DNA from 3 places in the Marinomonas sp. ef1 genome. Region 3 is predicted to be linked to each of the others. Evidence: predicted binding sites of a transcription regulator. Region 3 holds the regulator's gene; each other region holds the start of a gene.

Region 1 (10,376 bases), on a different contig from region 3:
GTAATGCATGAGAAGGGCCTAAATAGCAGAGTTTAGGCCCTTTTTTGTTTTAGCTTCAATTTTATCTTAATGAAATGCTACTGCAGTTGAACATTGCCAAGCATTTCGCGAGCGTGAGCTAAGGTTTGTTCGGTAAGTTCTAATCCACCTAATAAACGTGCGATCTCTTGTGTGCGGTCTTGATCCTTGAGTAGCTCGACCTGAGAGGAAGTTGCTTCATCTTCAACCAGTTTACTGACACGTAGATGCTGATTGCCTTGCGCTGCCACTTGCGCCAAGTGAGTCACACAAAAGACTTGTCCGCGTTTGCCTACAGAGCGCAGCATGCGGCCAACGACTTCAGCAATACCACCGCTGATGCCCACATCTACTTCATCAAATACCAATGTTGGGATAATGGAGGTGTGTGCGGTAACCACTTGAATGCCCAAACTAATACGTGACAACTCACCACCTGAGGCAACTTTGCGTAATGGTTGAGCAGGTTGGCCTGGGTTGGATGCGATCATATATTCGATGTCTTCAAAACCATTTGCCGAGACTTGGTTTAGTGGTTGGCATTGAATAAAAAAACGCGCATATGGCATACCCAATCCATGTATTTGCTCTTCAACTTTTTGCGCTAGTTCGTCTTTTGCGATAATGCGTTTTTCGGTCAATGTGGTGGCAAGGGCAGTGAGCTTTTCGTAGGCTAGCTCTTCTTTTTCTTTTAATGACTCTAGGCTTTCTTCGCTGCCTTGTAAGCTATCCAGTTCTGCTTCCACACTTTCTCGTAAGGATAAAAGTCCTTCTGGTAAGGTTCTGTGTTTGCGAGCGGTATCGTAAATATCAGATAAGCGACGTTCTATATCGATAAGGCGTTCGGGGTTTTGCTCCAAAGTATCTTGGTAGTGATGCAAACTATCTGCCGCTTCTTGTGCCTGAATTAGGGCTACGTTCATCATTTCTAACGCATTTTCTAATTCTTTTGTGGCTGGACGAATTTGGCTGGCGTTATTAATTGCTTGATGCAACAAAGAGCAAATATTGCCCTCGTCGCTGTCTATCAAAATACCGCTGGCTTGATAGGCTTTAAATTGTGAATCGGCAATGTTCGACAAAAACGCTTGCTCGTTCTCTAATTCTTCGATTTCGCCTTCTTTTAGATCAAGCTGCTGCAGCTCTTGTGCTTGATAAGACAATAGTTGGATTTTGGCATCTTGTTCTGATGAGCGATTCTGCTGAGCAGACAATTCTTCTTTTAGTTGTCGCCATGTTGCGTATTGCTGACTGACTTTTTTACTTAGCTCAGTGAGTCGGCCATATTCATCAACTTGTTGTCTTTGGGCATTCTTTTTGAGTAATGACTGATGCTCGTGTTGGCCATGAATATCAACTAATTGGCTACCAACGTCCTTTAGATCGCTTAGCGTGCAAGGGCGACCATTTATGTAAGCCTTAGAACGACCTTCTTTGCTGATAACACGGCGTAATATACAATGTTGATCGTGTTCTAGATCTCTTTCTTCTAGCCATTTATGTACGTGTGGATAGTTTTGTATATCAAAGCTTGCGCTGATATCTGCTCTTTTTTGCCCATGTCTTACGACAGCAGCATCGGTACGATCACCTAAACAAAGTGACAAGGCATCCACCATGATGGATTTACCTGCCCCTGTTTCACCTGAAATCACGGTCATACCTTTCTTGAACTCCAATTCTAGGGATTCAACAATGGCGAAGTTGGAAATAGCGATGCTGGTCAGCATAGAGGGCTCCAAAGAGAGAATATATTTATATGGTTATTTATACAGTACTTGGTTGTTTTTTGACAAGTCTTGATCGCAAATTTAATTCCCATGAAATTAATACGGCTTTAGTGTTGAAAGGTTAAAAGCTGACCCCATATACCCTGCACATAGGAAGCATTGTTTCTGTTATTTGGAGTTGAAAATGAGTGAGCAGCAAAAAAATCCTAATCTAGACGCGGAGCATGATTTGAAAAGCGAAACGCAAAACGAAACAGTAGAAGAACTTTTAGAGCCTGAAGTAGAGACTTTAGAAGAAGTTACTGAAAATGATGAGCTTGCAAAAGCATTAGAAGAAGTCGCTCAGTATAAAGAAGCGGCACTTCGCGCTCATGCGGATGCACAAAACGTACGTCGTCGTGCAGAACAAGATGTCGAGAAAGCGCACAAGTTTGGTTTAGAAAAGTTTGCTAAATCGATTGTGAACGTGGCGGATAATCTAGAGCGTGCTTTAGCTTCTGCACCAGATACAGGTGAATCTGACCCTGTTCGTGAAGGTGTAGAGCTAACGTTAAAAGATTTGCTTGAGACTTTGGCTCGTTTTGAAGTGAAAGTGGTTGATCCACATGGTGAACCGTTCAACCCTGAGTTGCATCAAGCTATCACTATGGTGCCAAACCCTGAGTTAGAAGCGAACACCGTTATGGATGTAGTGCAGAAGGGTTACACAATTAATGGCCGCTTATTACGTCCTGCAATGGTAGTGGTTTCAAGCGCAGCCTAAAAAAATACTGTCATTTTTTTGACACTGGACGCTTGAAATACTTTTAAGCGTACCCAAATACAGAATTATCATCGTCATAAACGAATTTATTGGAGATACAAACCATGGGTAGAATCATTGGTATTGACTTAGGTACAACAAACTCTTGTGTTGCCGTCTTGGATGGCGAAAAGGCTCGCGTTATTGAAAACGCTGAAGGCGATCGCACCACACCTTCTATTGTTGCCTTCACCGAAGACGGCGAAGTCTTGGTAGGTCAATCTGCAAAACGTCAAGCGGTAACAAACCCAACAAATACTTTGTATGCGGTTAAGCGTTTGATCGGCCGCAAATTTAAAGATGACGTGGTTCAAAAAGACATCTCTATGGTGCCTTACAAAATTATTGCTGCAGATAACGGCGATGCGTGGGTAGAAGTAAAAGGCGATAAGAAAGCGCCACCACAAATCTCTGCTGAAGTTCTTAAGAAAATGAAGAAAACAGCAGAAGACTACCTAGGCGAGAAAGTAACAGAAGCGGTTATCACTGTTCCTGCTTACTTCAACGACTCTCAGCGTCAAGCAACAAAAGACGCTGGTAAAATCGCTGGTCTAGAAGTAAAACGTATTATTAACGAGCCAACAGCGGCTGCCTTGGCTTACGGCCTAGACAAGAGCTCTGGTGACTCTACTATCGCGGTTTATGACCTTGGTGGTGGTACATTCGATATCTCTATCATCGAAATCGCTGACGTAGATGGCGAGAAACAATTCGAAGTATTGTCTACAAATGGTGATACTTTCCTAGGTGGTGAAGATTTCGATATGCGTGTTATCGAATACTTGGCAGCTGAATTCAAAAAACAGTCTGGTATCGATCTACACAACGATCCATTAGCTCTACAACGTTTGAAAGAAGCGGGTGAGAAAGCGAAAGTTGAGTTGTCTTCTTCTTCTCAAACAGAAGTTAACTTGCCTTACATCACTGCAGATGCAACTGGCCCTAAACACTTGAACGTGAAATTGACTCGTTCTAAGTTGGAGTCTTTGGTTGAAGAGTTAGTATTGAAATCTCTTGAGCCTTGCCGTCAAGCATTGAAAGATGCTGATTTGACTGCTTCTGATATTGATGAAGTTATCTTGGTTGGTGGTCAGACTCGTATGCCACTAGTGCAAGCGAAAGTAACTGAGTTCTTCGGTAAAGAGCCACGTAAAGACGTGAACCCAGATGAAGCGGTTGCAATCGGTGCGTCTATCCAAGGTGCGGTACTTTCTGGTGATGTGAAAGACGTTCTTCTTCTAGACGTTACTCCACTGTCTCTAGGTATCGAGACAATGGGTGGTGTTATGACAGCATTGATCGAGAAAAACACGACGATTCCTACTAAGAAATCTCAGACTTTCTCTACAGCAGAAGACAATCAAAATGCGGTAACTATCCACGCATTGCAGGGTGAGCGTAAACAAGCGTCTCAGAACAAATCTCTAGGTCGTTTCGACTTGGCTGATATTCCACCTGCTCCACGTGGTGTGCCACAAATCGAAGTAAGCTTCGATATAGATGCCAACGGTATCTTGAGTGTTTCTGCGAAAGATAAAGCGACTGGTAAAGAGCAGTCTATCGTTATCAAATCTTCTTCTGGTTTGAGCGATGAAGAAGTTGAAAAAATGGTGCAAGACGCTGAAGCGAATGCTGAAGAAGACCGTAAGTTCGAAGAGCTTGTACAAGTTCGTAACACAGCTGATGGCATGATTCACGCAACTCGTAAAACTCTGGTTGATGCTGGTGATAAAGCAACGGCTGAAGAGAAAGAGGCGATTGAAACAGCGATCACGGAGCTTGAAGAAGCTCTAACATCTAACGACAAAGAGAAGATCGAAGAGAAAACTAATGCGTTGACTCAAGCATCTGGTACTTTGGCTCAGAAGATGTATGCAGAAGCTGAAGCTGGTGCACAACCAGCTGAAGGCGAGCAAGCTAAGTCTCAGGATGATGCTGTTGATGCAGAATTCGAGGAAGTGAAAGAAGATAAAAAATAAGCGCTAAGCACTTATTTGCCCATTAATAATGGGGTTGTTTATAGCGAGCACGGTTTTAGACCGTGCTTTGCTGTTTGCAAAATATGAGATTGACGATTTTTAAAATTCAGTTTTTTTAGATTTAGACTTTTTAATTCAGACTTTTCAATTCAGGAATGCTTGCGATGAGCAAAAGAGACTATTACGACGTTCTTGGGGTGGCCAAAGACGCGGATAAGAAAGACATTAAAAAAGCTTATCGTTCTTTGGCGAATAAGTACCACCCAGATAAGAACCCAGACAACCCAGAAGCACTAGATAAGTTCAAAGAGCTGGCTGAAGCTTATGAAATACTGTCTTCTGATGACAAACGCGCAGCCTACGATCGATTTGGTCATGACGGCGTAAATGGTCAGGCTGGTGGCTATGGCGGCGGCGCTGGAGCGGGTGGTTTTAGTGATATTTTTGGTGATGTATTCGGTGATATTTTTGGCGGCGGTGGTGGCGGTCAAAGCCGAACTCGTCGCGGTTCCGATTTACGTTACACCTTAGAGCTTGATCTTGAACAAGCGGTTTGGGGATGTGAAGAAAAAATCCGCATACCAACTTTGGTGAACTGTAATACCTGTGATGGTTCTGGTGCTAAAAAAGGTTCAACGCCTAAGACATGTGGAACATGTGGTGGTGCAGGCCAAGTACGTATGTCACAAGGTTTCTTCTCTGTTCAACAGGCTTGTCCAGAATGTCATGGTGCTGGTCAAGTGATCAGTGATCCTTGTAGAGATTGTCATGGCCAAGGCCGTGTACAAGAATACAAAACTCTTAATGTAAAAATTCCTGCAGGCGTAGACACAGGCGATCGTATTCGTTTGTCTGGTGAAGGCGAAGCAGGAACTCATGGCGGTCCTGCAGGTGATTTGTTTGTTCAAGTCTCTGTTAAACCGCATAGCATTTTTGAGCGTGATGGTGCGAACCTATATTGCGAAGTGCCAATTAGCTTTACAACAGCGGCATTAGGTGGCGAAATTGATGTACCGACGCTAGATGGTCGTGTGCGTTTGAAAGTGACTGCTGAATGTCAGTCTGGCAAGTTGTTCCGCTTGCGTAATAAAGGCGTGAAACCTGTTCGTGGTGGTCCAGTTGGCGATTTGATTTGTAAGGTCGTTGTTGAGACGCCAGTAAATCTTACGTCCCGTCAAAAAGAGCTATTCACGGAATTGGCTGAAAGTATGGGTGAAGGAACAGATCATTCACCTAAGCAGAAAAGCTGGTTTGATGGTGTGAAGCGTTTCTTTGATGATATTAAGAAATAAAACTTTATTACCTCGGCAATATAAAAGAGAAGGGCGCCTATTTGGCGCCTTTCTCTTTTAGTAGGTAGTCAATATGGTTGCGTAATAAGCTTGCTGCATTGGTGAAGCTTTTATTATTTGGAATAATAAAGTCCGCTTTGTTGCGAATGTCGATGGTTTTAAGTGATGCTTGGCGTACATGGCGCATATAGCGGCTGGTAACCTCATTGACGTCGCGTCCACGTTCTGCAATGTCACGCTTTAAGCGTCGTACTACGGCGATATCCATATCTGTATCGACGTACAGAAGGTAATCAACAGCATCTCGTATCCCGGCGTCTTGGAACATCATATGACCTTCCACTAGAACAACATGTGTTGGATCTAGATTGCGATAACCTATACGTCTGTGTTGTGAGTGATCGTAAACCGGAATTTCATTTGGTTGCTGACGGTTCTTACAGTTATGAATAGCCAGAGTGAGGCTTTCAAGGTCTAACGAGCTTAGGTCGTCAAAGTTGTAAACGTCTGGATCAATACTGCCGCATCCATTGTAAAAACTGTCTTGGCATAGGGTTGTGATTTTGTCACCTTGGCCTTCCGCTAATAAAGAACAAAGTCGGCTTTTTCCGCTGCCGGATACGCCGGTGATGCCAATAACAAGAGCCATGTATTACCTCAGAAAATAAAGTTTTGGTACTCCTTGAGTTTAAGGAGTTTATAATGTTGTATTATATATCAGGTTTGATCATTTTTGCCTGTCAAACTGAAGCATGAAATCTCAAAGGAAGGATTAATGCGTACGAAAGTTGCTCCAATGTTTGCTTCGTTTATTTTTGCTCTTTCTATGGGGACTGCGACATTAGTTAAGGCGGAAGCAAGTGATGTTTCTCGATCCTCTAATGTGGCAGAGTTGTTTGGTTTACCATTAAATGATCTGAGAGTATCTCAATTAGAAAATCAGCTTAATAGTATGGGATTGCATAGTTATCCGTCTTATAAAGATGGTGTTATAAGCTACAGCTTAGGGCCTGAAGGTATTTTAGGAGTCACAAACGCGACTATTTATTCCAATGGATCGGGTTATGTTCGTCAGGCGCTGTTATCCGGTGTTGTGGAAAGCAGTGAAAAACGTAAAGCGCTAGGTGAGTTGCTTGCACAAAAATACGGTAAACCTAGTGAAGGTTTTCTTAGTAATGGTATTGGGCGTTCGAAATGGCTGTTTAAAGATGGCACCATGATAGAATTTCATAACACGACTTATGACGTCTCTCTCATGTACGTTGATGAAAGTCCAAAGGTAGCAATTCGATCTGGGCAAATTGATGTTGAAGCCCTGTCTCGTAAAAAGCAATAATCTTATAGTTTGTTTATCGTGTAGTTAATTATCTATGTTTATTCTTGATCTCAATCTTCGTTTTGCCCATTTTCTTCAACCTTATCTTCAGGATATTTCTTTAGCTTTGGTAGCAACCTGTTTGGTGGTTTACGGGGATAAGGTGAATGGTTTTCTTAAAAGCTTGGTGTCTTCTTGGGTGTTTCTTGCTCGAGTGATGGCGTTTATTTTGATGTGTACTTTTGGTTATGGGCTTCTGACATTATGGAGTCAGCCATTAATATATTGGGGAATTACACGAGTTGATTTGGTGTATCGACCGGTCTTAATCCTATTTTGTTTTTGTCTTTTGGGTGTTTTGGCTGAAAGAAAGCGTCATTTGTAAAATAATTCATGAAATTTCCTGTCAGTTTTCGTTGCCAAATTACAACATAATCGCACCATTACTATGGATCAGCCATGTAATTGCGTGATTATGTAGTAAAGTTTCTAGACCTTCTTTGTTATTTCGTTATTTCTATAAAAAAACACGCTAAATACCCGATTTTAAAGGTTTTTTGTAGTCTTCTTACAATTTGTTTTTGTCCTAATCTGCCGTTAGACTGCGCCCATATTGATATAACAGAGTCTTTTTTCGGGGGCAGAAAATGACAAGCACTTGGTTACAAGCACTTTCACAAGCAGAATCTATGATTCCTCTTTTAGGTAAACTTGGTCGCGAAAAAGCGGTAAAAGTTCAGTTGGCAGGAAACACCTTAATGGCGGATTCTGTGACTGGTCTGATGGCTGCGTTTGATCAGCATCCTGAATTAGACCTTGTCCAAGTTTATCAAGTGTTGGAGCAAGTGTTAGCAAGTAACACCGCTCATACCGTTGTAGAACTAGAATCTTTGATTGCGGAAGCGGATGTTGAGTCTGTACTAGCTGCTCAGCCAAACGATGGCACAGAAACTCCTGTTGTTTTATATGGATTCGGCCGTATCGGTCGTTTACTTGCACGTCGTATGTGTACGCTTGGCCATACAACTCCAGGCATGGCATTAGCTGCGATTGTTGTGCGTAAAGCATGTGATGATGATCTTTCTAAACGTGCTAGTTTGCTTAAATACGATTCTGTTCATGGTATATATGACGGTTTAGTAAAAGTTGATGAAGAGAATCAAACTCTGATCATCAATGGTTCGCCAGTAAAAGTTATTTATGCTTCTGATCCTGCTGAAGTTGATTACCAAGCCCATGGTATTAATAATGCTTTGCTTGTTGATAACACAGGTCGCTGGCGTGATCATGACGGTTTGAGTGTTCACTTAAATCGTCCAGGTATTGAGCGTGTTGTACTGACTGCACCTGGTAAGGAAATGAAAAACATCGTTTTCGGTGTAAACGATAGCGATGTAACAGACGCAGACCGTATTGTTTCTGCTGCATCTTGTACGACAAACGCGATTACGCCTATCTTGTCTGTACTAGAGGAAACATACGGCATCGAATCTGGTCACGTAGAAACGGTTCATGCTTATACTAATGACCAAAACCTAATCGATAATATCCATAAAGGTGATCGCCGTGGTCGTGCTGCAGGCATGAACATGGTGATGACTGAAACTGGTGCGGCTAAAGCGGTATCAAAAGCGATTCCTTCTCTAGAAGGTAAGTTGAGCGGTAGTGCGATCCGTGTTCCTGTTATCAACGTTTCGATTGCGGTATTAAGTTTGAACTTGAAGTCTGCGACGTCGGTTGAAGCGATTAATCAGTTGTTGAAAGCGGCATCAAATAGCGCTGAATTGACAGGTCAGATCGGCTACAGCGAAGAACGTGATGCGGTAAGCTCTGACTTTATCGGTTCTCAGCAAGCAGGTATTTTGGATTCTTTGTCGACGAAAGTTCGTGGCAATCAAGCAACTTTATATGTTTGGTACGATAACGAGTATGGCTACAGCTGTCAGGTTGTGCGTTTGATGGAGAAGCTTGCACAGGCAAATTTTACTAAGGCTGAATTGCTCGAAGACAAAGCAAAAGCAGCTTAAGATATGACCGGACACATTTAACGTGTGTTATTTAACGGCGGCCTTTGAGTCGCCGTTTTTTTTGCCTCAAATTTACAGACATAATTTCGAGGCAAAAAAAAGCCGGATAAAATCCGGCTTCAACAAAAGTAACTAGCAGTTGCGAATAACATCATCCTGTGGGGAATGGTGATATTCATCTAAAACATGACTGTGGGACAGGTTTTAGAAGTAATACAGTTAGGGCTGTATCAGTAAATATTAGGTCGCTGTTCAACCTAAGAGATTAACTAATTCTATCTTTTTGGATCGGTGTTACAAACGATATAAATTGATTTGTTGGATTAGCTGAATTAATGCAAAATATAGGATGCATTTTTAAATCAATGATTTTGATTTTTTATTAAGTGATATTTTTTTTGTTAAGTATTTGTTTATTAAAAAATTATTTCATATTTATGATGTGTTTTTTGCAGTTTTAGCTTTATTTTCATTGGTTTTTTAATTCAGTGTATGTCTAATTTTGCAGTAGCTGAGATCGTCTTATGGTGGTTTTTTTATGAAGTCTGTTCCTTTAGCTGGGCTGGGTACATTTGCTATCGCGGCTCGTCATTTGAGTTTCACTAAAGCCGCGCAAGAACTGCACCTTACACAGGGGGCCGTGAGCCAGCAAATTCGTCAGTTAGAAGAGCGTTTAAAACTTACTTTGTTTGTTCGTTATCATCGACGTCTAGAGCTGACCGTGGCCGGTGTGCGTTTGGCTGTGCAATTGAATCATAGCTTTACTGAAATTAATGATTTGGTTTTAGAGTTGCAGGAAGAAGAAACGTCTAATATTTTGACGGTTTCTGTTATGCCGTCCTTTGCAACTAAGTGGTTGATTCCTCGTCTGGGGAGTTTGCAAGAAGCCTATCCTGATTTACAGCTACGCATTCAGGCCAATGATAGAGAGGTGAATTTCCAGCGCGACAGAATTGATGTAGCGATAGTGCATAGCCATGTGCATAGCTCAAAAGGGCATATTGTTCCCTTAATGAAAGATAAGGTTTTTCCCGTTTGCAGTCCTGCATTTGCAGAGCAGCGAGCTTTGACTGAAGCAAGCCAATTAGCGCAAGTGCCTTTATTAAATGATGACTCTGAGTGGCGTTTTTCTAGTCCATATGCGGAGTGGGAGAAGTGGCTGTTATTGGCTAATGCAAAAGGCATTAAGCCTTCGCGCGGCATCAGTTTTAAT
Region 2 (10,376 bases), on a different contig from region 3:
ATTACTCCAGAGCTTAAAAACGTCATCAAAGCAGTTCAAGATCTAGCAATCGAGCACGCTGAACAATCTATGTTGTCTCGTACGCATGGCCAAACTGCCTCACCAACCACAGTTGGTAAAGAAATGGCTAACGTTGCTGCGCGCCTTAGCCGCCAACTTAAGCAAATCGAAAACGTTGAATTTTTAGGCAAAATCAACGGTGCTGTAGGTAACTACAATGCTCACCTTTCGGCTTACCCTGATGTGGATTGGCAAGCACACGCTGAAGCGTTCGTTACTTCCCTGGGTTTGACTTGGAACCCTTACACGACTCAAATTGAACCTCATGATTACATCGCAGAGCTATACGACGCCATTTGCCGCTTCAACACCATCTTGATCGATTTCGACCGCGATGTGTGGGGCTACATTTCTATGGGCTTCTTCAAGCAAAAAACCATTGCTGGCGAAATTGGTTCTTCTACCATGCCGCATAAAGTTAACCCAATCGACTTCGAAAACTCCGAAGGCAACTTGGGTATTGCGAACGCAATCATGGGCCACTTGAGCGCTAAACTGCCAATCTCACGCTGGCAGCGCGACCTAACTGACTCTACGGTTCTTCGTAACCTTGGCGTTGGTTTAGCTCACAGCTTGATAGCTTACCAAGCAACTCTAAAAGGCATCAGCAAGTTGGAAATCAACGCTGCACGTCTTGAAGCAGATTTAAATAATGCATGGGAAGTATTGGCTGAGCCAATTCAAACCGTTATGCGTCGCTACGGCATCGAATCTCCATACGAGAAACTAAAAGAGCTAACTCGTGGCCGCACTATCGACCAAGCGACTATCGAAGCTTTTGTCGATACGCTAGAAATGCCTGAGCAAGCCAAAGCCGAATTGAAAGCGCTAACACCAAGCACTTACATCGGTAACGCTGTTGCACAAGCGAAAGCGATTCGTGACTAAGTCTTACTTTAACAAGTAAATAAAAGAGCCGATTTATCGGCTCTTTTTGCCTTCAAGGCTGCTAATCTTTAGCAATATCACTACTTTCTTTGTTCTTTTTTATTGAGCGATTTATGACAGATCTAAATACACCGTTGGCTATTCTTGGTGGCATGACAGCCCAAACCTTTATCGACGAATATTGGCAGAAAAAGCCTTTGTTAATTCGCGGTGGTCTTGTCGATTTCGCTGTGCCATTGGAAGCCGATGAGCTTGCAGGCATGGCAATGGAAGAAGAAATTGAATCTCGTATTGTGATCGAGAACGGACTAAGACCTTGGGAAATGCGCCAAGGACCTTTTACCGAAGACACTTTTGCTACCTTGCCTGAAAAAGAATGGACGTTATTAGTTCAAGCCGTTGACCATTGGGTACCAGAAGTCCAAACACTTAAAGAACGATTTGAGTTTTTACCCAGCTGGCGCTTAGACGACGTCATGGTAAGCTATGCAACAGAAGGCGGTAGTGTTGGCCCACATTACGACCAATACGATGTGTTCTTAGTACAAGTATCAGGTAAACGTCGATGGCAGGTATTGTCGCCAGATGAATACCAAGATTCTGCGATCCCCAACATCAAATTACATATTTTAGACAACTTCCCTGTCAATTCAGAAATGGATTGGGAAGTGGAAGCTGGCGATATTCTATATTTGCCGCCTAACTTTGCACACAATGGCCGATCATTAGACGACGAGTGCATGACTTATTCCATCGGTTTTCGTGCGCCAAGTATGCAAGATGTCTTAACAGGTATTCGCGATAAACTTTGCGAAGCTGACAATGTTAAAGATCGCTTTGCCGCACCTGAAACAGCAAATCGTCAACACAGTGCGCACATCAGCAAAGACGATATTCAATACCTACAAACACAACTGGCTCGCCTTATTAATCAGCCCGACCTACTGGCTGAATGGTTAGGGGAAACGATGAGCGAGAGCAAGTATCCTGAATACCTCGTACCACTGAATCATGAAGAATTAAACGAAGCATTTAGCAGTGCGACACAAGGTCAAACTTTTATTCGCCCTGGCGATGCGCGTATTTGTTACTATGTTCAACAGAACACTGAGAACAAAGGTAAGATTAGCGTGTTTTGTAACGGTGAACACTTACTTGTGGATGCAGAACTAACGAGCTTTGTTGAAGCCGTTTGCCATCAAGTTGAGTTTGATTTTTCTGGGCTAGATTTGAAACAAAATACAGATCTAGAACCTCTTGTGCGCTTTCTCATTCGCCAGCAAGGGCTGATCGAATTGGTTGCACCAGAAGAATAAAAGAACGCAATATTAAGTAAGGTATTCACATGAAGGTTTTAACGTCAGACTGGAACAGCAGCAAAGATCAGCTTACCTTTGTGCGCAAACAAGTCTTTATCATTGAGCAAGGTATCGACCCAAAAGACGAATGGGACGAGCTAGATGAAGACGCCGTACACTTTGTATCCTTTGGTACGACAGCGGTTCCTACAGGAACCTGCCGCTTAACAGAAAACGGACAAATTAGTCGACTTGCTGTTTTACCTGCATATCGTCATCAGGGTTATGGTGAAATGCTGTTAAACCGAGCAATGAAAGTTGCCAGAGAGATGGGAGTTCGCAAAGTCTTTTTGCATGCTCAAGTTGACGTACAGACCTTCTATGAAAAACAAAAATTTCACGGTGATGGTAAAGTCTTTTTAGAAGCTGGAAAAATGCATATTCACATGGAACGAGACATTTAGCTTTATCTTTACCAGCCCATTTAAAACAAAAAAGCGAGTCATCCGATATGGGTCGACTCGCTTTTTTATGCATTTCTCTTAATACACTGTTTTTAATGTATTGCTTTAAGCTATTTCATTAAACAACAGCAATTAGCTCAACATCGAATTGTAAAACAGAGAAAGGTTGAATCATCGCGCCAGCGCCTTGAGCGCCGTAAGCCAATTCAGCAGGGATAGTAAGACGGTACTTCGCGCCTTCTTTCATCAACTGAAGACCTTCAGTCCAACCTGCGATAACGCCAGTTAGAGGGAATTCAATTGGCTCGCCACGAGCAATAGAGCTATCGAATACTTGTCCGTCAATCAAACGGCCTTCGTAATGTACACGAACAGTCGCTTCACGGCTTGGTGTTGCACCCGTACCTTCTTCAAGAACTTCAAACTGCAGACCACTTTCAGTCGTTTGAACGCCTTCTTTTGTTTTGTTTGTAGCAAGAAAGTCTTCGCCCGCTTTCACATTCTCTTCAGACTCTGCACGGCCTTTTTCTTCCATTTTTTGCTGTAGTTCAGCAAAAGCAGCTTCTAGCTCTGCGCCAGGAACACGCATTTCAGTTCCGTTTAGTGCATCTTCAATCGCAGCAAAAAGATGCGTTAGAGACAATTCACCAAGATCGCTACCACGTAGTTGATCACCAATTTGACGACCAATGCCGTATGCGATTTTTGCTTCGTTAGAGTCGAACGACAGTTCTGACATGTTTACACTCTCTTATTCGTTTACTAAAAAATTGAACGCGTATCATAACATAGGCAAATCTCATGAGCTTGTTTTTCAAACGCCTCGACTTACCAAAACCTAAGCAGTGAAAATATATTAATCAGCCCTATAGATTTATTAAATGATATTCATTATCATTTAATAAATCTATATTCATTCAGGAGTGCGTTATGAAACATAAGAGCTTTATCCCGTCTCCAAAGAGATATATAAACGATAAAAAGCCGACCGATTATTGGGGTATGCTGTTTATTAGCTTTATCTTCTTGTCATCAATGAGCTGTTTTTTATTTGCTAATCATGGCAATCGACAAGCTTCCAATAGCTTATCGCTTACCACTCATCAAATAAGCACAACGATAATTGACACAGATCAGAGCAGCAAAAGTTAAAAAGATTAAGCTATAGGTACATTAAAAGAGGATCTTGCCATGTTACCTAAAATAAACACCATTGTTTACGCTTGCGATCTAGACAGTAAAACACAGGCCGCTATGGAGCTAGTACTGAGCTTAGCCAAAACTCATGGGGCAAAAGTCATATTAATGCATGCAATTGAGCCTTTAAATGCTCAAGCATCAAATATGATAAACAACTATATTACCGAAGAAGTTAGAAATGCAATGCGCAAAGATGCCATCACAGACATCAATACACGCATGGATAAATTGCTAGCTGAATTTATGGAAAAGTATTCAGAAGAACTGTCTAGTTTAGAAACAGCTCCTGAAACCTTGATAGTCAATGGCGCTCCAGCTGACTCTATTCAGCGCATTGCAAAAGAAAAAAATGCTGATTTAATTGTTATGAATAGCCGAACACATGGCCGACTGAGCCAAATGATCATTGGCTCAACGGCAAATAAAGTCATTCACACCAGCTCAATTCCAGTGCTAGTTGTACCGATAAAGTAACGGTTGTACCGATAAAATAGCTGTTGTGCCAATAAAATAACACGTTACTCTAGTCACACTTCTCTGTGTCCGATACACTTACTGTATATATAAACAGTAAGTGTATTTATGATTCTTTATATTGCCGAAAAACCCAGCCTTGCCCGAGCCATTGCCGCCGCCCTTCCCTCACCACAAAAAAAAGAAGAGGGCTGTATTTGGTTGCCTAATGGTGACTGCGTTAGTTGGTGTATCGGCCACTTGCTCGAACAAGCTGAGCCTCATCAATATAATCCAGCTTATAAAAGTTGGAATTTAGACCACTTGCCTATCATTCCGACTGACTGGCAATGGCAAGAAAAAGCCAACACAAAGAAACAACTTGGCATTTTAAAAAAATTGATTAAAAAAGCCACTGTTTTAGTTCATGCAGGAGACCCGGATAGAGAAGGCCAATTGCTGGTCGATGAAGTACTTCACTACACCAAGGTTCCAGCACAGAAACTGAAAAACACTCAACGACTTTTGGTGAATGACTTAACACCTTCTGCGGTAAAGCAAGCACTTAGCAATTTGCGTTCAAATAATGAATTTGCGGCGCTATCTCGATCGGCGTTGGGCCGCGCTCGTGCAGACTGGTTGTTCGGCTTAAACCTAACACGTGCTTATACCATCAGGGGCCGTCAAGCTGGCTACCAAGGTGTTCTATCTATTGGGCGAGTGCAAACGCCAGTACTAGGACTTGTTGCTGCTAGGGACAAAGAAAGAGAAGCCTTTTTTCCAAAAGACTTTTATCAAGTATGGGCGAGCATACAAACAACTCAAGATGCCATATTTCAAGCTAAATGGTTGCCTAGTGAAGCTTGCCAACCTTACATGGACGATGAAAACCGAGTGCTAAGCTTGCCGCTTGCGCAAAACGTCGCCAATCGCATTACCAATAAACCAGCGATTGTGATTGAAGCAAATTACAAACAAAAGAAGCAACCAGCACCACTACCCTACAGTTTGTCAGCACTTCAAATTGATGCAGCAAAAGCATTTTCTCTTTCCGCCCAGCAAGTGTTAGATACTTGCCAAGCTCTTTATGAGCGTCATCAGATAATCACCTACCCTAGATCCGATTGCCGTTATTTACCCACTCAACAGCACAAAGACGCTGCAGCTATTATCGCCGCTCTCACACGTTCGGGAGGTGATATAAAACAAGGCGCAGAGAACGCCAATGCATCACGAAAAAGTAAAGCGTGGAACGATAAACAAGTCACGGCTCACCACGCTATTATTCCAACAACTCAAGCTCACAAAGCGGCATCACTTTCCAAAACAGAGGCGCTGGTATTTAACTTGATTGCCCGCCAATATCTTATGCAGTTTTATCCTGAATACGATTATTTGGCGTCTTACATCAAATTGGAAATTGAAGGTGGACTCTTTGAAGCGAAAGGTAATACACCGATTGCACTTGGCTGGAAAGCGCTTTTACCCAATAAAAACAAAAGTAAAGACCCAGAAGATGAAAACCAAAACGAGCTACCAAAGCTAAGTAAGAATGAAGAACTCTGGTGTATACAAGGGCAAGTCCAAGAGAAAGTCACTACGCCACCGGCAGCTTTCACTGACGCGACATTACTGGCTGCCATGACCGGTATCAGTCGCTTTGTGACTGATAAAGACATTCGAGCAATACTGAAAGAGACCGATGGTTTAGGTACAGAAGCGACGCGAGCGAGCATTATAGAGTTACTTTTCAAACGAGGCTTTTTGATGAGACAAGGTAAACAAATTCACGCCAGCCAAACAGGGCGTGCCTTTATTGATTGTCTACCTAAGCAACTGGTCACTCCTGATATGACGGCAAAATGGGAGTCAGCTCTTAACAGTATTAGTCTTGGAGAAGCAAGTTATCAAGAATTCATGACAAATTTAGAAGGCAACTTAAATCAGTTACTAAGTGCTTCCCGAGATATGCCGACATCCGCATTACACAACCTACCGCCGCCAACAAAAAATCCTTTCGCTAAACGAAAAGGCTCAACAAACAAAAGGACGACAAGTACAAGAAAAACAACCGGAACGAAATCTATCAGCACAAAAACGACAAGCTCAAATACAAAAAGACGCTCGAAAGCGCCTTCTTAGTCTATTCAATATTGTTCATTCCACATTTTATTAACGAACAATCAACCGATCGCGAGCCATACACCAACACCAACCATTAATGTACCAGCAATACGGTTCATGATGCGTACATTACCACTTTGCATAAGAATAGATTTTAAAGTTCTCCCGCCTGCAGCGTAAATAAGCAAACAAGTGAGTTCGAGCGTTAAAATGATGGCAATTAATACAATCAATTGACCAGTAAGTGGGCGACTAGCATCTAAAAAAGGTGGCAATAAAGCGACAAAAAAAGCCCAGCCCTTAGGATTAGCAATTGCGGTCACAAAACCTTGTGAGATTAAATCTAAACGTGAAGCAGGCTTGACTCCAGTGGCGTCCGCTTTAATGGCCATTTTACCTTTAGACAACCACATCTGAATCCCAACGAAGGCAAGATAGGCACCGCCTATATATTTCAACACCATAAACACACTAGGATAATTCAATAATAATGCAGCAACACCAATCGCGGATAAGATAGCCACAGTTGCAACACCGACTAACTCACCCAGCATCATCCAAAGTGCGCGCTTAACGCCAATAGTCATTCCCAACGTCATGGCTAATGTCATACACATGCCTGGCGTAATAGAGACAAAAAAGAAGGTCGGTATAAAAGCGGAGAGCAGTGCTAAATTCACAAGAGATCCTTATCTAACATGTAGTAATTTACGAGACAAAATTCTCATGACTTAGCATAAGTAGCAAGCACTAAAATACAGATAAATGGACTTGTTCTTAAAATATAAAAAGAAGGGAAACTAAAAATGTTTTTTTGTTTTAAATGTGGAGTCCTCAATAAACTTGCTCCATTCATCATCCAACTCCCCCTCATCTTCACTATCCATATTTTTAGTCATCTCTTCTTCTGCTTTTTGCAAAGCAAGATCATCTTCAATTTCTTGCAGCAGATCTTTAAGCTTAAGAATAGCAGGTTGAGCTTCGACAGACTCTTTGATGGGTGTTAATTGCGACAAAGCCTCTTTATACATTTCTATAGCTGTGTCCATTTGACCACTCAAAAACGCCTTACGAGCAAGGTAGGCATGATAATCCGAGTTAACTTTGTAGTGATAAAAATTTAATAACTTACTGTATCGATAAACAACATCTTGATCGATGGTTTTTTCTTTCTGCGATAAAATTAAATAGGATTTGAAGGACTCAAAGAGGCGCTTTACTTCTATTATAAGCAATTCATCATTCATCGGCTTAGCACGTCTTTTCTGCGTGTTCGTTTGGAACTCTGCCATTTCTTCTGCTAAATGACCGCGACGACGAGTTAATGTTGGATCTGGTTGCAATTCAATAAGCTGATCGTATATAGCGATCATTCGAGAAAATAACCACATTCTCATATCTTTGGGCTGATACTGGGGAGGCATCTCATCAAGATAGCGACGCACCTGACGCAATTGATTATTAAGCGTTGTCACTTTACGCAATTTTTCCAATCGAGCCTGCTCTTTTAACTGCAGAAAAATTGCGAAGGCAATAAATCCACCGATAACGAGCAAAAGCACTGTAATGGTAACGGCTGTCATATGATGAGTAGTTTACCTTAGTAATATTTATATACGAAACGCCTGCAGGCTTCAAAAGTACGAATACGAATAAAATTCGCCAACTAACTTCTATTTGAGCTCCGCTTTATTGTTCTTTGAAAATAAAACCTTTTCAACTTCCTGTATCATGCTTTGTAGACGTGCCATCTCTCTTTTCGAGCTACTCACAGAAGCATTTTTTTCCATAACTGATAACGCAATTCGATATTTTTCTAGCGCTCTATTTTTCTTATCATTATCTAAATCAAGTCTAGCCTGCCGTACTAAAAGATCGCGATAAGCCAAAGCATGCGCATAACGTATCAAAACAATATGATGCCTTATTATTACTCTACTCGCACCATAACTTTCACCCATGCTTCTCAACTCTCTGAGCATAAATTGAAGTGCGTTTTGGATTTGATCTAACTGCTCTTGACTGACGACACGATCCTTTGCTGTTACTTGACGCCCTAACTTCAGTTCTGTCAACAGTCTTAGTAGATCAGCCTGCTTTGAAACAAACTCCGACTTATAATTAGATGTCACAAGTTGAGTTATAACAGAAAGCAAATATTCTATGAGAAAGATTTTGGTATCTCTCGCCATGTAACGATCAGAAATCATTTCTAATGAATAAAGTAAGCGATCACTTCGATTCGATAAACGAGAAAGTAGCTTCTTTTTTAACTCCCTTTGATGTCTTCTCCAACGGAAAAAAGCAGGCAGCAAGCAAAGAACGGCCAAAAAGATAACGGCAACTAAAATCAACATACTTAATTTCATTACTTAATAGTTACCTAAGTTGCGACTTTATATAGAAATAAAAAAGTAACTTACTTTTATATAACACAGACGGCGGGATGAAAACAAAAAAAGATCAGAGAAGCTGATCTTTTTTTGTTTATCTTGAAAGAGACTTATCGAGAAACAGAAAAGCCGAGTAACATATAAAAAATTATAGCTGAAAGTACAGCAGAAGCAGGAACAGTAATCACCCATGCAGCAGCAATACGTAACAAAGCAGAGCGTTTCACCAATTCTTTCTTCGTTGCTTTCTTCAAGCCTTTACGTTCTTCAGATGAGATAGGGGATGAAGCTTGCGCGGCTTTCAATTCTTTCAAAATTGCACGCTTTTCCTCGACATCCGCCAACTTGAAACGTTTCACAAACTCTTGTGTTTGCTGACCATTGTGACCCGCAGATTCTGAATGAGAAATGATAGACGCCAGTTTTTTCTCATACGATTGTTTCAAGTACTCACGTAAGAAACCAACACCAAAGATCCCGCCCACAGCAATGTGAGTAGAACTAACAGGTAAACCAAGCTGAGAAGCGACAATTACCGTAATAGCAGCTGCCATGGCAACACAAAAAGCTCGTGTTTTATCCAATTCAGTGATTTCAGATCCGACCGTTTTGATAAGCTTAGGACCAAATAGAGCAAGACCAACAGCAATACCAATACCACCAACCATCATAATCCAAATAGGGATCGATGCTTTGCTAGAAACAGCACCAGTCATTAAAGCATCATTAATAGCAGCAAGTGGCCCAATCGCATTGGCAACATCGTTAGCACCATGAGCAAAGCTAAGCAAAGCAGCAGATACAATAAGAGGAAGTGTAAATAAACTATTCACAGCATCTTTATCATTTTTCAATGCAGTTGCCGCTTTATCGATCATAGGACGAATGAGGAAGTAAACAGTTAATGCAATTGCAAAAGCGATCATCGCTGCCGTAACAAAATCTAGCTTCCAAAGATGTTTAAGACCTTTAAGAATAAGATACGTTGAGAACGCCCAAACCATTAGGCCAACTAATAAAGGTACAACCTTTTTAGCCGCATCAATCATGTCGCTTTTATAGGTAATTGAACGTTTGATATACATTAGGAATAACGCAGCGATCACGCCCCCCATCACTGGCGAAATGATCCAGCTAGCAACAATCGCAATCAATTTATCCCAATTCGCAATATCCCAACCGCCAGCAGCAATACCTGCACCAAGTACACCACCAACAATAGAATGAGTTGTCGAAACAGGAGCACCAAGATAGGTCGCTAAGTTTAGCCAAATTGCACCAGCTAATAAGGCCGCCATCATAACCCAAATAAAGGTTTCAGCGTCGCCAATTGAATTAGGATTAATAATGCCATTTTTAATAGTACCAACAACTGTACCACCGGCAATCAAAGCACCAGCAGCTTCAAAAACAGCAGCTATCAAAATTGCTCCAGTCATAGATAAGGCTTTAGACCCTACCGCTGGCCCAACATTGTTAGCCACATCATTAGCGCC
Region 3 (10,376 bases):
AAACTCACAGATTTACCGGTTTCACCACCACGACCAGTTCGGCCGATACGATGTACATAATCTTCAGGATCTTCTGGTAACGAATAGTTTACAACTAACTCTACGTTATCCACGTGAATACCACGACCAGCAACATCTGTTGCCACAAGCACTTGGATGATGCCTTCTTTGAAGTTCGCCAGAGTTTTTACACGTTTATCTTGCGCAACTTCGCCTGATAATATAGCGCAATTAATATTGGCTTTGCGTAAGCGCTCATAAAGGTCGCGTGTTTCATCACGACGGTTAGCAAAAATAATAGTTCGTTGACCGCCATTTTTTTCGATCAATTGCTGTAAAACAGGCCATTTTTGATCCGCTTCAACAGTATAAATCACTTGATCAATATTTTGATTTGTCGCTTCTTTTGGAACAACAGATACTTCTTTAGGGAAGTAAGTCCACTGCTGTGCCAGTGCTTGAATATCTTTCGGGAAGGTCGCACTAAACAACATGGTTTGTCTTGCTTCTTTATGCGGCGTCATGCGAATAATACTTTTCACATCAGGGATAAAACCCATAGACAACATGCGGTCAGCTTCATCTAACACCAAGCATTCCACTTTACCCAATTGCACTTTGCGGCTACGAGCAAAATCCAACAAACGACCAGGCGTGGCAACCAAAATATCAACATTTTCAGTTTCTAGTGCGATCTTTTGTTTTTCATAACTCAAGCCACCCACCAAAGTTACGACGTTCAAATGACAATTCGTTGTCAGTTTTACAGCTTCATCAGCTATTTGTATCGCCAATTCACGAGTTGGTGCGATAATCAAACCTCGCGCAAAATTATTCGCTCTTTTTTCTTCAAGAGGGTAATCAAGAAAGTCACTGATCATCGCGATGAGGAAAGCAGCTGTTTTACCAGTACCTGTTTGTGCTTGACCAATAATGTCATAACCCAACAAAGTCATTGGTAAGGTTTCAGCTTGGATTTCACTACAATATTCAAAACCCATTTCAGCAATAGACTTAATGACGCGATCAGGAAGATTTAAATCATGGAAGCGCATCTTGCCTTCAACTTCAGCAACCGGAAAATCTTCTATGGACCAAATTTTAGAGTTTGCATTCCCTGCAGGTTTTGTTTCATTGCTTGATTGCGGTGCATCCGCTTGGACGCTTGCAGGGCTATCATCGTTACTTCTTGGACCCTTATTTGGGCGACGTGTACGTTTTGGTTTTGCTGTGGTTTCTGATGGTGCTTCTTGAGTTTGGTTTTCCATATTGGAATCTATACGCTTCTATTGTGTTTTGAGGTTAATAATCTGTGCAAGGAGTGTACCTAATTGGTAAAGCTTTATCACCCCTTGCTTACGCTTTGTTGAAGCAAGCTACTGATACTTATACGGTGGTAAGCTATTAATTAATTGCTTACCATAACGTTTAGTTCTCAGACGCTTGTCTAAAATATGTATTTCACCTGAGTCTTTTTCGCTTCTTAATAGTCGCCCTGTTGCCTGCACTAAGCGCAAAGAGGCATCTGGTATGGTAATTTCCATGAAGGGGTTGCCACCACGTTTTTGAATCCATTCTGCTAGCGTTGCTTCGACTGGATCATCTGGCACCGCAAAAGGAATTTTAGCAATGTACACACAGGTCAAATAATCACCTGGTAAATCTACACCTTCGGCAAAGCTGGCTAAGCCAAGCAATAAACTGCCTTTCCCTTCATCAATGCGAGATTTATGCGAATCCAAAATAACGCGTTTAGATTGCTCACCTTGCATCAAGAGTATTTCTTGTAATCCTGCAGACACAGACTGAGCCACTTCCTCCATCTGACGACGGGAAGAAAACAATACTAAACTGCCCTTTTCTGTGTTCACATGCTTATCTAAATAAGCAACAATTTCGGCGGTATGTTGCTCTACTCTATTCGGCTCATGCTCCATATCTGGAACGACCAAAAGCCCATTTTCTTGGAAATTAAATGGGCTAATAACGCGCAAATACTCACTCTCACGAGGAACGCCTGATCGCATATTAAAACGATGAAATTGATTAAGCGCCGTTAACGTAGCTGATGTCACTACCGCACCGAAACATTTATCCCACAACTGCTGCTTTAATGTGTTTGCGGCAAGAATCGGAGAACCGCCCAGTTCAATATCTTGCTCCATCCCTTGACCAGATAAAACTAGCCAGCGTGCATTAGGCGGATAGTTTTGATCATCAACTGTAGAATACAAACGCCAAAGCCCAATACATTGCTCTAAGCGACCAAGAATGACACCTAAAATAGGCTGCCAAGTTTCTGCAGTTTCAGGTGTTACACCCATCCCTTCATTTTGTTTAGTCTTTTTACATTCGTCTTGGATGCTTTCAATGTTGTTAAACAACTTTTGATAAGACGTCTGTAAACTGTATGCCAGCTGGCGTAATTCATCTGGAATTTGGCCAAACTCGAAACGGTGCTGATTATTTTCTTGATCCAACCCCAAACCCTGAATATAAGGCGCTAACCCCTGCTGGGCATATTGGATAAAGTTCACAATACTTTGTATTTGCTGTGGGATTTTTAGTAGCAGCTGACCTGTTACACTGACATCGTCTGTTAACTCTTGCTTCAAGTTAACCAGATTTTTTTCTAATTGGCGTAACCAAGTAATACTTTGCTGCAAACGAACTTCATGACGAAAGTGCCCTATCGCTTTATCAGGAAGATGATGACCCTCATCAAAAACATAGATGGTTTCTTTTGGCGGGGTAAGAATCACGCCACCACCCAATGACAAATCGGCCAATACCAAATCATGGTTGGCAACAATCACATCAGCCACTTCGATTTCAGCACGCGCTTTAAAAAACGGGCAGGCGGAATAATTAGCACAATTACGGTTAGTGCATTGCTGATGATCTGTGGTTAAGCGACGCCAATCTTGATCACGAACAATACCAGCCCAATTGTCTTTATCACCATCCCAGTCACCTTTTTGCAAAGCAGCATCCATCTCTTGATAAAGAACAGTATTAATATCATCGGAATGAAGGTGCTGCTCGAAAAGTCCAGCGAACATATCGTCCATTGCTTGCTCTTCTGAGCTCAAGAAGCCCTCAAGATTATTCAAGCACAAATAACGTCCTCGCCCTTTAGCAAGCGTGTACTTAAAAGTCAGCTCCGTATGTTCAAGCAAATCAGGCAACTCTTTATGCAAAATCTGCTCTTGAAGCGCAACCGTAGCAGTAGAAATAATTAATTTAAGACCACGAGCTTTCGCGATAGGAATAGCCGCAAGGCAATATGACAAAGTTTTACCCGTGCCTGTTCCTGCCTCAATTACGGCAACATGCTTTTCTTCAAGGCGCTCGCCTTCCGAGTCTTGTTTAATGTTACCCAAAGTTCGAGCGATCGCACCAATCATCTGGCGCTGTCCAGCCCTTGGTTTATGGGACTTCGCATCCAAAGATGCTCGGTATGCAAGTTGAATCTGTTTTTTTAGTTCGTCTGAAAGCATTTATATCATTGAGTATAGTTAGGAATGCTGTATATAATAACAGTAACTGTATAAACAACCAGATAACCTATGATTAAATTAACCAAAAGACAATCTGACGTACTAGAAACCATTCGCGAATTTATTAGTGAAACAGGTTTTCCACCAACCAGAGCAGAAATAGCACGCCGGCTTGGGTTTAAATCTCCTAACGCTGCTGAAGAGCACCTAAAAGCCTTGAGTAAAAAAGGTGCAATAGAGATGCTTTCTGGCGCGTCAAGGGGAATACGCTTAGTTGATCGTGCATCAAATGATGACCCCACAAACAACCTTGGCTTACCTGTCATAGGCAAAGTTGCTGCAGGTTACCCTATTTTAGCCCAAGAAAACATTGCTTCTCATGTAAACATCCCAGCAAATATGTTCTCCCCACAAGCCGATTATTTCTTATCTGTCTCAGGTACCAGCATGAAAGACATCGGAATAATGGAAGGCGACTTATTAGCAGTGCATAAAACAACTACTGTGCGTAACGGCCAAATTGTCGTTGCTCGCATTGGTGACGAAGTAACAGTTAAACGTTTCGAACAAAAAGGCAGTATTGTTCGACTTATTCCTGAGAACGAAGAGTTCAATGACATCATTGTCGACCTTGAAAGCGAAGAGTTCGCCATTGAAGGCTTATCAGTTGGTGTGATTCGCCAAGGACTTTAAGTAGCCGCTACCTCATCAACACCATACCAATAAAAAAGCGAAGCATATGCTTCGCTTTTTTATGTAAACCTACGCCTCACACCAACAACACAGACTTAATGCAGAATCTTAGGACGAAAATCTTCGTCATCAAGATATTCCGAATCTTCGTCAAAAAACGAATCATCTGAATAAACAAAATCAATTCCTGCATGGAACATGCATTTTGCCAATTCAAAATAACGATCCTTTAAATAAGATCGAGTATCATCTGATATCTGCAATGTTGCTAGTGGAACGGTTTCCTCACCATCTTCACTGGCTGGACGCAGCACAATATCGCCATTATCCAGCTCAACAATTTCTAGGTAGGATTCTTTCATATTCAATACTCTGATGACTCTTCTCTAAAACGTAACACCAATTCGACCAACTTGGCCAAATAAAAACTCACGGACGCGCCAGCGTCACTTCCACGGCCAATTAGACTATCACTTTGCACTACTGACGACATAGAGGTACGACATTCAAACTGAACCAAATATGCCTGGTTCAATTGAAAGCACCAAGAATCAGTACGTGACAACAAATCAGCGAGCTCCGCCAGCACAGGAACAACAATCTGCTTATCTTCTGACTCAGCTAATAGTTTAGCAACATCCAGAGATCCAGATAACGAATACGCTGCATTCACTTCTTTTAGCAGACCATTAAGAGCACTTCTTAACTGAAAAATAGCCGAGCTTTCCAGCCCGACCCTTAGCCACGCTTCATCACTATCTTGGCTTTGCTTAATAAAGCGTCTTGCCGTGTCTAGTTTTTGATTGGTTAAGCTAGCTAAACTGGCACCACTCATTTTTTCTTACCTTCCTCAATCACCCATTTAGAGCCGACATAAAATGCTTTCCAGCCTGTTGGCTTACCTTCCTCTTCCGTCATGACATATTGCTCTTTCGTCTTGCGGCTATATCGAATAATGGCTGGGCGACCTTCAGAATCTTTTTTAGGCGCTTTTGCAAAAAAGTGATATTTAGGATCTATTTGATCCATATATGGAAGCAATTCTTCAACCAATGGGGCACGAGTTTCACGCTTGCGTGGGAACTGACTTGCCGCCAAGAACAAGCCCGTTGCACCGTCACGAAGCACATAATGATCTTCTACTTTTTGACAAGCAAGATCTGGCATTGGCACTGGATCCATCTTTGGTGGCGCAGCTTCACCACTCTTCAATAACTTACGAGTGTTTTTGCATTCATCATTAGTACAGCCAAAGTATTTACCAAAACGACCGGTTTTAAGCTGCATCTCTGATCCGCACTTATCGCATTCAAGTGTCGGGCCGTCATAGCCTTTAATTTTAAAGACTCCAGTTTCAACTTCGTAACCAGAACAAGCCGGATTGTTACCACAAACATGAAGCTTGCGATGCTCATCCATTAAATAACTGTCCATGGCCGATCCACAAATCTTGCAGCGATGCTTATTGATAAGCGCTTTAGATTCACCCTCTTCATCATCTACAGCAATGGCTTCGTCGCCACGAATAAGATTAATAGTCGCTTTGCAGCGCTCTTTGGGAGGCAAAGCATATCCAGAACAAGACATAAATACGCCTGTGCTGGCAGTACGGATCTGCATCGGGCGAGAACAAGTCGGACACTCAATATCGGTCGGTGTTGGCTCATTCAGCATCATACCGCCATCTGGCGACTCTGCCTTAGCTAACACCGAGCTAAAATCTTTATAAAACGCATTAAGCGTTTTAATCCAATCTTTATTACCTTGTGCAATTTCGTCTAGCTGTTCTTCCATTTGGGCCGTAAAACTGAAATTCATCAAAGAATTAAAGCTATCAACCAAACGTTCAGTAACGATATCACCCATTTTTTCCGCGTAAAAACGACGGTTTTCAACACGTACATACCCACGATCTTGAATCGTAGAAATGATAGATGCGTAAGTTGATGGACGACCGATTCCACGCTTCTCAAGCTCTTTAACCAAACTTGCTTCGCTAAAACGCGCAACAGGTTTAGTAAAATGTTGCTCAGGCAATAATTCTTTAAGAGCCAAATATTCACCCTGACCTACGTCAGGCAAAATATTATCTTCGCCTTTTTTAGCAACCGTCTGCATAGCACGAGTATAACCATCAAAGCGCAAAATACGCCCTTTAGCTTTAAACTCGTATTCACCACTAGTAACAGTTATGGTCGTTGACGTGTATTCTGCTGGCGTCATTTGACACGCCATGAATTGGCTGCGAATCAAATCATACAAACGATGTGCATCTTTCTCCATGCCAAGCAAGTCATCAACACGTACGGTAACATCAGAAGGTCGAATCGCTTCATGCGCCTCTTGAGCACCTTCTTTACTGCTGTAACGTATCGGATCAGCAGGCAAATAAGCCTCGCCAAAGCTGGAAAGAATATACCCTCTTAACGCCTCAACCGCGTCAACACTCAAATTGGTCGAGTCAGTACGCATGTAAGTGATATAACCGCCTTCATACAAGCGCTGTGCTAGCATCATGGTCTTCTTAACACCATAGCCTAAACGAGTACTTGCCGCCTGCTGTAACGTAGAAGTGATGAACGGCGCAGATGGCTTGCTGCTTGTCGGCTTATCTTCTCGACTACTAACGAGGTATTTCGCATCATTTAAGCGAGCAACATGCTCATCAGATTGCGCCTTGTTAACTGGACGATATTCTTTGTCTTGGTATTTTGCGGCCTCGAATTTAATGACTTCTTTCGATGGCGTCGCAAGCATTGCATCTAATTCCCAGAACTCATCAGGAATGAAAGCACGGATTTCTTTTTCACGTTCAACGATTAAGCGAACTGCAACGGACTGAACTCGCCCAGCAGATAAACCTCTCGCTACTTTTGACCAAAGCAAAGGTGACACCATAAAGCCAACTACTCGGTCCAAGAAACGACGAGCTTGTTGAGCGTTTACACGATCCATGTCTAATTCAGATGGCGTGTCAAACGCAGCTTTAATGGCTTTTTTTGTAATCTCGTTAAATACCACACGCTTATAGCGACTATCATCACCACCAATAGCTTCACGAAGATGCCAAGCGATTGCTTCTCCCTCTCTATCCAAATCGGTTGCGAGATAGATGGTGTCAGCATTTTTTGCCAAACGTTTTAGTTCATCGACAACTTTTTCTTTACCTGGCAGAATTTCATAGTGAGCTTTCCAGTTGCTCTCTGGATCAACCCCCATTCTAGAAATCAACTGCTGACGTGATTTGCTACTTTTATACTCAAGTTTTTCTTCTGGACTCATTTTACGCGTCAAAGCAGCCTGCTTTGCACGCTCTTGAGGCGTAGAGGTGGCAGTTGTACCTGAAGGCAGGTCACGTATGTGCCCGACACTAGATTTGACAATAAAGTCGTTGCCCAGGTATTTGTTGATGGTTTTCGCCTTAGCAGGCGATTCCACGATAACCAGTGATTTTCCCATTGAACTGTGTAAGCCTTTTAATAAAGTAGGTCTGCAAATCCACGTTGCACGAAGTTTAATCTCTAGGGGCGCTGATATTAAGCAAACACCTTTTATATGACAAGCGATCCCTGTATTGTTTCACATATTATATCTTGCTGAACTTAGTATTTCTTATTTAACATACTGAATTCGTTGCTTAAGGACAATCATGGCTACCCTCCAAATATTAACAATTGCATTTTTGATCATTATTGTACTTTTATCTGTGGTCATTGGATCAAGAGCACATCAAAAAGAAAAAGAAATCACTCAAAGACGTGTAAAACAATTGCAACTGTCAAATCGCGCGGATCGTGTCGAACAACATATCCGCGGTTTAAAAGATATTAATACCGATACCATTGCCACCGATGTGCTTTATGATTTCTATCTAGACACACTTCGAGAGCTTCTGCAATATTCCGATGATCCCGAAAAGATTGAAGTTCGCATTGCAACCGCCGAAGAAGGCAGAAATAACGACCCCGTTCCATTTAATCCAGAACCTGAACCTTTTAGCTTCCAAGAAAAAAGCAACTACAAAGAGCGCCTTACTAAACTTGCTAAAATGTTGCTTTATTTACGCCGAAAAGGACGTATTAGTAATACGCATTATCAAGCCTGCTACGAATATCTGCGCTGGCTTAACTTGTGGATTCAATTAAATCGCCAAATGGTTCAAGCAAATAAAAACTTTGCTGGTGGAGACATGCGCGTAGCACAAACTCTTTATGGGGTAATTTTGTCGCACATTAAATCCGATGCCACAGAGCGCCCAGAAAAAAACACCCTCAAAAACTTCGTAACAGATCGAATGAAACAGATACTGTCACCTAAAATTGAAGCGATGAAAGCCAGTGATAACCCAGAAGAAGTATTGAGTGAACTCCTTCACAACCTAGAAATACCTAAGAATTCTTAATTCAATATTATTAACACCATAATAAGCGTCACTCTTATTTCTAATTAGGGACGCTTTTTACTTCAGCCAATGAAAACACCAGTGTAGCCAACTCATCCAAAACCGACTCATCACCAGCCTCATCCCAATACAATGACACACACTCAGGTGTGATTTTTACCCCTACAAGCAATGCTCCGTATTTTTCTAATGCTTTTTGGGCATCAGCAGCCAGTGCAAATAAGTCACTAGACCACCACCCACTAAGCAGGGCATTATATTTCCATACTTCATAAGGTAGCAGCCAAATACAATCAGGCAATGAAGTTACAGGTTTCAGCCGATAAAAAGAATAGGCAATCGTTTTTTGCCTATTCATTGATTTATCCCACTTGTCAGGAAGGTCAATTGATGTAAGCTGAACAGTAAGACCAAGTTTTCGAGCATGCATGCGTAAAGCCATGCGTTGACGCTCTTTTTTAGGAGGCATAATCCATAACGCCGACCCCATTAATGATAGTGTAATAAAAATAACAATAAGAGCGGTCATATTTTAATGTCTCTCTAGTTTTAAACTAAAATAAATTAATCGAGCCAAATTTGGAGGTGTTCTATGATGTATAGCAGAATTTTACTCGCTGTTGACCTAACTGATGAAAGTATTAAAGTAGCTAATAAAGCCGTCGCGCTATGCAAAGCAACGGGTGCGGAACTTACCATACTCCATGTTATTGAATCACTCAATTACGCCTATGGTGGTGATGTACCAATCGATATCACAGATATTCAAGCACAATTACAAGAAACTGCTAAAGAGCGCATTGCCATCCTTGAAGCCCAATTGGACGTTCCAGTTCAAGAAAGCTGTATTTCACAAGGCGGCATAGAAAGCGAAATACACCGTATTGCTGAAGAAAAACGAGTCGATCTTATTGTTGTAGGAAGTCATGGTCGTCATGGTCTTGCTCTATTATTAGGATCCACAGCAAATGGCGTTCTTCATGGCGCACCATGTGACGTATTAGCAGTTAAAGTGGTAAAAGACAAAGACTAGCAACAATTAGTCATATAATAAAAAGGCGATGGATTACATCGCCTTTTTATTATTCTCAATTTACTACTTTAACTTCTGGTCCAAGTCGTCCCTTCTCGACTATCAAGAAGTTCAATTCCTTGACTAGCCAGTTCATCACGAATTTCATCGCTACGAGCAAAGTTTTTGTCTTTCCGAGCTTGAGTTCTTTCGTCGATCAAAGCCTGTATTGCCACCTCATCTAATCCTTCAGACACAGTGCTGTTTTGCAAAAAGTACTCTGGATCTTGATACAACAACCCAAGCAATTCTGCCAAAGAGCGTAACTCCGCAGCCAGCACCAAGGCCTTATCTGCATCTTCTGTTTTTGCTTTATTTAGCTCACGAACTAGCTCAAACAACACAGAAACAGCGACTGCAGTGTTAAAGTCATCCTTCATGGCCTCTTCAAAGCGCTCAGTAAAGACGGTTGGCTCGAATGACTCAGCAACCTGCTGTTGACGTAAAGCAGTGTAAAGGCGCTCTAAAGCAACCTTAGCCTCTAGCAAACTTTGATCTGAGTAATCAATCGCACTGCGATATTGGCTTGAAACCATCAGGTAGCGAACCACCTCAGGATTAAACTTGGCCAATACATCGCGCACGGTGAAAAAATTACCCAAAGACTTGGACATTTTTTCGTTGTTAACACGAACTGCACCACAGTGCATCCAATAGTTCACATAGTCTTTGCCTGTCGCCGCCTCTGATTGAGCAATTTCGTTTTCGT

Evidence for each region. Region 3 encodes LexA, which represses DNA repair genes until DNA is damaged. Its sites were predicted from a motif close to TACTGTNTANNTANACAGTA; they were not measured.
Region 1: recN (DNA repair protein RecN) is a predicted target of LexA. The motif match lies at 1,776-1,795, and genes of this name have one in related genera.
Region 2: CCS02_RS18735 (DNA topoisomerase III) is a predicted target of LexA. The motif match lies at 4,464-4,483, and genes of this name have one in related genera.

Annotation. Positions count from the first base shown of each region.
Region 1 is NZ_NHTT01000007.1:41,060-51,435, forward strand. It holds gene recN (DNA repair protein RecN) at 78-1,748, opposite strand; gene grpE (nucleotide exchange factor GrpE) at 1,933-2,511, shown strand; gene dnaK (molecular chaperone DnaK) at 2,616-4,529, shown strand; gene dnaJ (molecular chaperone DnaJ) at 4,694-5,821, shown strand; gene CCS02_RS11255 (uridine kinase family protein) at 5,859-6,470, opposite strand; gene CCS02_RS11260 (uridine kinase) at 6,597-7,157, shown strand; gene CCS02_RS11265 (DUF3392 family protein) at 7,192-7,521, shown strand; gene CCS02_RS11270 (glyceraldehyde-3-phosphate dehydrogenase) at 7,784-9,163, shown strand; gene gcvA (transcriptional regulator GcvA) at 9,702-10,376, shown strand, end outside.
Region 2 is NZ_NHTT01000016.1:50,308-60,683, reverse strand. It holds gene purB (adenylosuccinate lyase) at 1-948, shown strand, start outside; gene CCS02_RS18760 (cupin domain-containing protein) at 1,062-2,264, shown strand; gene CCS02_RS18755 (GNAT family N-acetyltransferase) at 2,294-2,710, shown strand; gene CCS02_RS18750 (FKBP-type peptidyl-prolyl cis-trans isomerase) at 2,829-3,449, opposite strand; gene CCS02_RS18740 (universal stress protein) at 3,902-4,384, shown strand; gene CCS02_RS18735 (DNA topoisomerase III) at 4,493-6,505, shown strand; gene CCS02_RS18730 (LysE family translocator) at 6,547-7,167, opposite strand; gene CCS02_RS18725 (hypothetical protein) at 7,288-7,980, opposite strand; gene CCS02_RS18720 (hypothetical protein) at 8,161-8,856, opposite strand; gene CCS02_RS18715 (inorganic phosphate transporter) at 8,991-10,376, opposite strand, start outside.
Region 3 is NZ_NHTT01000002.1:298,680-309,055, reverse strand. It holds gene CCS02_RS03840 (DEAD/DEAH box helicase) at 1-1,268, opposite strand, end outside; gene dinG (ATP-dependent DNA helicase DinG) at 1,377-3,500, opposite strand; gene lexA (transcriptional repressor LexA) at 3,570-4,193, shown strand; gene CCS02_RS03825 (hypothetical protein) at 4,289-4,555, opposite strand; gene CCS02_RS03820 (DUF6586 family protein) at 4,558-5,028, opposite strand; gene topA (type I DNA topoisomerase) at 5,025-7,652, opposite strand; gene CCS02_RS03810 (DNA topoisomerase I) at 7,843-8,595, shown strand; gene CCS02_RS03805 (hypothetical protein) at 8,636-9,124, opposite strand; gene CCS02_RS03800 (universal stress protein) at 9,188-9,628, shown strand; gene cysS (cysteine--tRNA ligase) at 9,697-10,376, opposite strand, start outside.